Regions from separate parts of the Microbacterium oleivorans genome, predicted to be linked through region 2. Evidence: predicted binding sites of a transcription regulator. Region 2 holds the regulator's gene; the other holds the start of a gene.
What was found. Region 2 encodes HspR, which represses chaperone genes until heat shock. Its sites were predicted from a motif close to AAGTTGAGTCNNNNNGACTCAACTT; they were not measured.
Positions count from the first base shown of each region.

Region 1: the regulator HspR is predicted to act here: its motif matches at 1,447-1,471, upstream of HW566_RS12295 (Hsp20/alpha crystallin family protein).

Region 1 covers NZ_CP058316.1:2,593,604-2,597,008, reverse strand. Annotated here, with positions in the region: gene HW566_RS12300 (HNH endonuclease signature motif containing protein) at 1-841, shown strand, start outside; gene HW566_RS12295 (Hsp20/alpha crystallin family protein) at 980-1,405, opposite strand; gene HW566_RS12290 (L-serine ammonia-lyase) at 1,536-2,927, opposite strand; gene HW566_RS12285 (FUSC family protein) at 3,017-3,405, shown strand, end outside.
Region 2 covers NZ_CP058316.1:1,527,556-1,530,960, forward strand. Annotated here, with positions in the region: gene HW566_RS07310 (glycosyltransferase) at 1-757, opposite strand, end outside; gene HW566_RS07315 (hypothetical protein) at 965-1,558, shown strand; gene HW566_RS07320 (heat shock protein transcriptional repressor HspR) at 1,600-2,034, opposite strand; gene HW566_RS07325 (DnaJ C-terminal domain-containing protein) at 2,120-3,124, opposite strand; gene HW566_RS07330 (nucleotide exchange factor GrpE) at 3,134-3,405, opposite strand, start outside.

The sequences.
Region 1 (3,405 bases), 1.1 Mb from region 2:
GCAGTCCGTGAAGGACGCCCGGGCGGATGCTGTGGCGGTGGATGCCGCGGGCGCTGGCGCGGTCGCGGTGGATGGCGCGGGCGCGGTGGACGGCGCCGGCGCCGCTTTCGGAGTAGATGCCGAACGAGATGCCGGTGCCGCTGCCCCTACCCCTGATGCCCGGACGATGGATCAGCTTCGCGCGGATGTTCTCTCGGACCTCGTCCTCGGCGGTGCACCCGTCATCGACCCGACGGTGGGCGTGGACGGGCGTGGTGCCCTCGGGGCGATCCGCGCGAAAGTGCAGGTCGTGATCACCTCAGACACCCTCACCGGAAACGACGAACACCCCGCCGAAGCGACCGGCACCGGACTCATCGACGCCGACACGGTCCGGGAACTCGCCTCACAGACGGCGACGTGGGACCGGATGTTCATCGACCCGATCACCCGCACACCGGTCGAAACCGACTCCTACCGGCCCCTCCCCGCGATGCGGCGGCTGCTGCAGACCCGCGACCAGCACTGCCGGTTCCCCGGCTGCCGCAGAGCCGCGATCCGCTGCGAAATCGACCACACCATCGACCACGCCACCGGCGGCCACACCCACATCTACAACCTCGCCCACCTCTGCCAACGACACCACTCCATGAAGCAATTCACCAGCTGGCGGGTGGAACAGGCCGGCGGCGGAGTGCTCGTGTGGACCTCACCCCACGGCAGGGTCTACCGAGAAGACATCCCCATCCCCGCCGTCTGCTTCACACCAGAACTCGCCACACCACCACCCGCACCACCCGGCCCACCCGGGCCGCCCGTCCGGGGCACCGGCGCGCCACCCGACCCGCCGCCACCCTTCTGACACGCCGCCGCCCTTCTGACGCGGCACCCGCTCATGTCCCTCCGGCGCGAGACGACCCAGAACGACGATGGCCGCAGCCCCCGTGCGGGGACTGCGGCCATCGGATATCGGCGCGGGGCCGAGGCGGTCGGGCCGAGGTCAGTTCTCGATCGGAACGACCGGAGCGGGCGCGTCGGTCGAGACCTGCACCTTCCGCGGCTTCGCCTTCTCGCTGACCGGGATGGTCACGGTCAGCACGCCGTTGTTGTACGTGGCGGCGATGCCATCGGTGTCGACGCCCTGGCCGAGGTTGAGCTGCCGCAGGAAGCTGGCCGCCTCGCGTTCGCGAGTGATCCAGGTGACGCCCTCTCCGCTGGCGAGCGTGCGCTCGGCGCGGACCGTCAGCAGCTGACCGTCCACGTCGATGTCGACCGACCCCGGGTCGATGCCCGGGAGGTCGGCGGTCATCACGTAGTGGTCGCCGTCGCGGTAGAGGTCCATGGGCATCCGGCGCGGGCCGCGGCGCGTGTCGAAAAGGCTCGAGGCAATGCGGTCGAGGTCGCGGAACGGGTCATAGGTGGCCATCGATCTTTCCCTTCTCTGAGTGTCTGTGTTGAGATCTTCCGAAGTTGAGTCGTGTCGGCTCAACTGCGTCCAGATTAGCACTCTGCCCCTGCGAGTGCCAATGGTTCTCGCAGGGCGAACGGACGCCCGATCAGCACTCCACGACGTTGACGGCGAGACCGCCCTCGCTCGTCTCCTTGTACTTGTGCGACATGTCGATGCCGGTCTGACGCATCGTCTCGACGACGGCGTCCAGCGAGACGTAATGCGTGCCGTCACCGCGCAGAGCCAACCGTGCCGCGGTCACCGCGGTCGACGCTGCGATCGCGTTCCGTTCGATGCACGGGATCTGCACCAACCCGCCCACCGGGTCGCAGGTCAGGCCGAGATGATGCTCCATCGCGATCTCGGCCGCGTTCTCGATCTGCGCGTTGTCGCCGCCCATCACCGCGGTGAGGCCGCCGGCCGCCATCGCACAAGCCGACCCCACCTCGGCCTGACAACCGCCCTCGGCGCCCGAGATCGAGGCGTTGGCCTTGAAGAGCGAGCCGAGCGCGGTCGCCGTGAGGAGGAACCGCCGAATGCCACGTCGCCTGTCGAGATCCTCCGGCGCGAGCAGCGACTCAGCGGCGAACCGCCACCAGTACATCGCGACCGCCGGCAGGATCCCCGCCGCCCCGTTCGTCGGCGCCGTCACGACCCGGCCGCCGGAGGCGTTCTCCTCGTTGACGGCGAGCGCGAAGGCACCGAGCCACTCCCCCGGCAGCTCGCGCCCGCCCGCCGACTCGGCGGCCTCGAGCTGCGCACGCATGGCGCCCGCGCGACGCCGCACCCGAAGCATCCCGGGAAGCGTCCCGTCGGCTCGGAGCCCCGCCTCGACGCACTCGGTCATCGCCGCCCAGATCGCATCGAGCCCCGCCGCGACCTCCCCCTCGGGACGCAACGCCTCCTCGTTGCGCCGGGCCAGGCCCGCGATCGAGAGCCCATCACGGTCGCACAGCTCCAGGAGCTCCGCCGCGCTGGTGAAGCGGTAGGGCCATCGCGTCGGCTCACGGCCGCCCTCATCGTCTCCGTCGCGGCGGATGAAGCCGCCGCCCACCGAGTAGAAGGTCTCGGCCGAGACGACGGCGCCCGCGGCATCCCACGCCGTCATCCTCATCGCGTTCGGATGCTGCGGCAGCCGCGTGCGAGGTTCGAACACCACGTCACCGCGAGAGAAGGCGACGGGGTGCGTCCCGTCCAGCAACAGCGCCGCACCGTCGAGCCACCCCGACCACGCTCCGCGCACGTTGCCGGGGGGCACCGTCTCGGGTGCGTACCCCTGCCATCCCGCGACGACGGCGTCAGGGGTGCCATGACCGATGCCGGTCGCCCCGAGAGAGCCGTACAGCACGCAGCCGACCCGCGCCACCGACGGCAGCACCCGCGCCTCCCGCAGCCGCTCGACGAAAACCCGGGCCGCGCGAAGCGGTCCGACCGTGTGGGAGCTCGAGGGTCCTACGCCGACGGAGAACAGCTCGAACGCCGAAACGTATGCGCTCACGGTCTCAGGCTACGTCAGCACCTGCCGCACCGGGCCTGCCGCGTCAAGGGCCTGTGGTCGGCGGGCACGCACGCATACATTCGCCCACGATGAACACCGCTCCCCACCCCCGCGTCGCCTCGCTCGCCGCCGCGGCCCGAACCGCCGGGGGCGAGGCGTTCGCCGTGTCGCGCCTGCTGCTGGCCGGCAAGGCCGCACTGGCCGCGGCGATCGCGTGGTACCTGGCCCCGCTGGTCCCCTTCGCACACGACGGGTACTCCTACTACGCGCCCCTCGGCGTGCTGGTGAGCATGTATCCGACCATCGCCGACTCCGCGAAGGCGGGCCTCCAGGCCGTGGCGGGCCTCGCGATCGGCATCGCGATCGGGCTGGTGGGCCTGGTGATCGTCTCGGGACCGAGCCCCCGCATCCTCGGCGTCGCGATCGTCGTGGGGGCGGGGGTGGCGATCGGCGGCATCCGCGCCCTCGGCACGGGCCG
Region 2 (3,405 bases):
GCTGCGCGGCCTGCTCGAGGTTGCGGCGCTGGTCGCCGCCGCCCACGATGTCGAAGTGCACGTCGAGCTCGGGAGCGAGCTTGGCGACGGCGCCGAGGGTGACCTCGACGTGCTTCTCGGTCGTCAGGCGCCCCACGAACAGGATGCGGCGGTGCTCGCGCGGGGTCAGGTCGGGGGTGTAGTTGCGCTTGTCGATGCCGCAGCTGATCGGGATGACACCCGAGATGTCGATGGTGTCCTGCAGGAACTCGGCGGCCTTGCGCGTCGGTGTCGTGACCGCGCGCGACATGTCGAACGTGCGCTTGGCGTCGTCCCAGCAGAGCTTGATGATGATCTTGTCGAGGAACGGCGGCAGGGTGGTGAAGTCGATGACGTTCTCGGCCATCACGTGATTGGTCGCGATGACCGGGATCCCGCGCTTCCTCGCCTCGCGGGTCAGTCCGCGCCCGATGACGATGTGCGACTGGCTGTGCACCACGTCGGGCTTGACCGAGTCGAGCACCCGCCGCGCGTAGTGCTTCGACCGCCAGGGCAGCACGAACCGCAGCCAGTCGTGCGGGTACCACCGCCATCCGGGAAGGCGGTGCACGGTGAGGTCGGCGCCTTCGATGTTCTCGGTGAAGACGCCCGCCCGAGAGTGCTTGACGCTGGGGGTGACGACGTGGACGTCGTGCCCTCGGGCGGCGAGGCCGGCCGACAGCCGCTCGGCGAAGCGGGCGGCCCCGTTGACGTCGGGCGCGAACGTGTCGGCACCCATCACGATGGTCAGGGGTGCGCGCGAGCTGGCGGCGGGAACACCCTCGGTCGTCGTGGATTCGGTCACGGGTCAGGCCCAATCTGTACGGCGGTGCGCCGCCGGCTGGCGCCGACGCGGCGGCCCCGAGCTTACCCGAGCGGTCCATCCCGTTCCTGGAGGCGCCGCGAGGTTGGGGAAACCGGCCTCCGGCATCCCTAGGCTGGGGTCATGGCCCGACTCGATGCCGATGCCGATCCCGCCCGCTGGGTGGCTGTGACCGAATCCTTCGGGTTCTCGGGACGACGCGCCCGCAAGCGCGCCATCGGGATGCTGCTGGGTCAGGCGAACTCCGCCCTGGGCGGGGCGCCCCGTCCCGGCGGCCGGTTCGCCGCCTGGGCGGCGAGTCAGGCGGTCCCGGCGCTCATGCGCCGCGCGGGCGGTCGGGTGCGCGCGTGGATGTGGCGTGCCGACCCCGAACTGCTGGTGGTCCTGGCGCAGCTGCAGGAGGCGACGGCGCAGCTGCGCACCGCGCGGGCGATGATGCCGATGGAGTACGACGACACCGAGGACTTCCGTTCGCCGTACCTGGGCATGGGCGAGAAGCTCGTGATGACGCTGCCGCCCGACCCGCGCACTCCGCCCTTCGTCTCGTACACGTGGGACACCGGCAGCCACATCGTGACCCTCTCGGCCGTCTGCAGCGACCGCGAACGTGTGGGCACCGTGCTCGACGAGCTCGATCACCTCGCCCGGTCGCTCCGCATCGTCGATGACCTCACCGTCGGCGAGGCGGCCACCACGCTCCGCCTCCCGCCGGCCTGATCCGGAGCACACGTCGCTCACGCGCGCCCCGCAGCGCGGGGTCAGGCAGTGGGGGGACGGGTGTAGAGCACGATCTCGGTGGCGCGGCGGACGCGGGCGCCGTGTCGCAGCGTGACGACCGCGCCGGTCGCCCCCGCCGCGAAGACCCGCGCTCCGGGGCGCTGCTGCCGCTCGTCCCGCAACCGCTGATCGAGCTCGCGCACCTCGCGCCGCAGCGACGCGACCTCGTTCTCGAGCTCGAGGATGCGGGTGATGGCCGGCAGGCTGATGCCGTCGGCAGACATCCGAGCGACTTCGCGCAGCTGTCGGATGTGTCGCAGCGAATACCGTCGCGAACCGCCCTGCGTGCGGCCGGGGACCACGAGCCCGAGCCGGTCGTACTGGCGCAGGGTCTGCGCGTGCATGCCGGCGAGTTCGGCGGCAGCGGCGATCGCGAAGATCGGCGCCTCCTCGTCGATGTCGTCGTCGTCGGACATCTGGGCTCACCTCCGGGTGGGTCGATCCTGCCGGCCGGCGGGCGGGGCTCCGTGGACCGGATGCCGCCTGCCGGCCGGTGGGGGGTCAGCTTCGCGCCTTGCCCATGAGGTCGGCGCGGGGGTTCTCCTTGGGCTCGAGCTCGGCGAAGCGCTCGAGCGCGGCCCGGGCGTCTTCGTCGAGGTGTGCGGGGACGGCGACCTGGACCTCGGCGAGCAGGTCGCCGGTGCCCTTGGCGGTGCTGACGCCTCGCCCCTTGACGCGGAGCACCCGGCCCGACGGGGTGCCGGGGGCGACGCGCAGCTTGACGGGGTCGCCACCCAGGGTGGGCACCTCGATCGTCGCGCCGAGGGCCGCCTCGGTGAACGTGATCGGAACCACGACGCGCAGGTTGAGCCCCTCGCGGGTGAACACCGGGTGCGGACGAACCGTCACCGAGACCACGATGTCGCCCGATTCGCCACCGTCGGGCGAGGGACGCCCGCGGCCGCGCAGCCGGATCTTCTGACCGTCCGCCACGCCCGCCGGCACCTTGACCTTGAATGGCTTGCCGTCCTCGCCCTGCAGCGTGACGGTGTCGCCGCGCACGGCGGTGGCGAAGTCGAGCGTCGTGCGCGCGGTCACATCTGCCCCGCGCTGCGGGCCGCCGAAGCCCTGGAACCCCCCGGTCGAGCGACCGAAGCCGCCCGTTCCGAAGCGTCCCGAGCGACCGCTCTGCTGGTTGAACATCGCGAAGATGTCGTCGAAGTCGGCGCCGCGGGCACCGGCGCCGCCACGGGCTCCCTGGTTGAACGCGCTGAACACGTCCTCGAAGCCGCCGGCGCCCTGGCCACCCGCGGTGAAGCGGGCGTTGCCCGCTCCCATCGCCCGGATCTGGTCGTACTCGGCGCGCTGCTCCTTGTCGGAGAGCACGGAGTACGCCTCGCTGATCTCCTTGAACTTCGATTCGGCGACAGGGTCACCCTGCGTCGAGTCGGGGTGGTACGTGCGCGCCAGCTTCCGGTAGGTCTTCTTCAGGTCGCTGTCGGAGACGTCCTTCGTGACGCCCAGCACCTGGTAGAAGTCCTTGTCGAACCAGTCCTGACTGGCCATGGCTGCCTCCTATTCGGCCGGCACGGCGACGACGACCTTCGCCGGACGCAGCTCGATGCTCCCGAGGCGATAGCCGACCTCGACGACCTCGAGGATCGTCGGCTCGGCCGTGCCCGGGGTGGGCGCCTGGAAGATCGCCTCGTGCTGCTGCGGGTCGAACGCGTCGCCCGCGGCGCCGTAGGTCTCGACGCCCAGGCGCGAGACGACGGCGCGCAGCTTGTCGGCGATCGCCGCGAGGGGCGAGCCTTCGGTGAGGTCGCCGTGCTTGTCGGCGCGGTCTA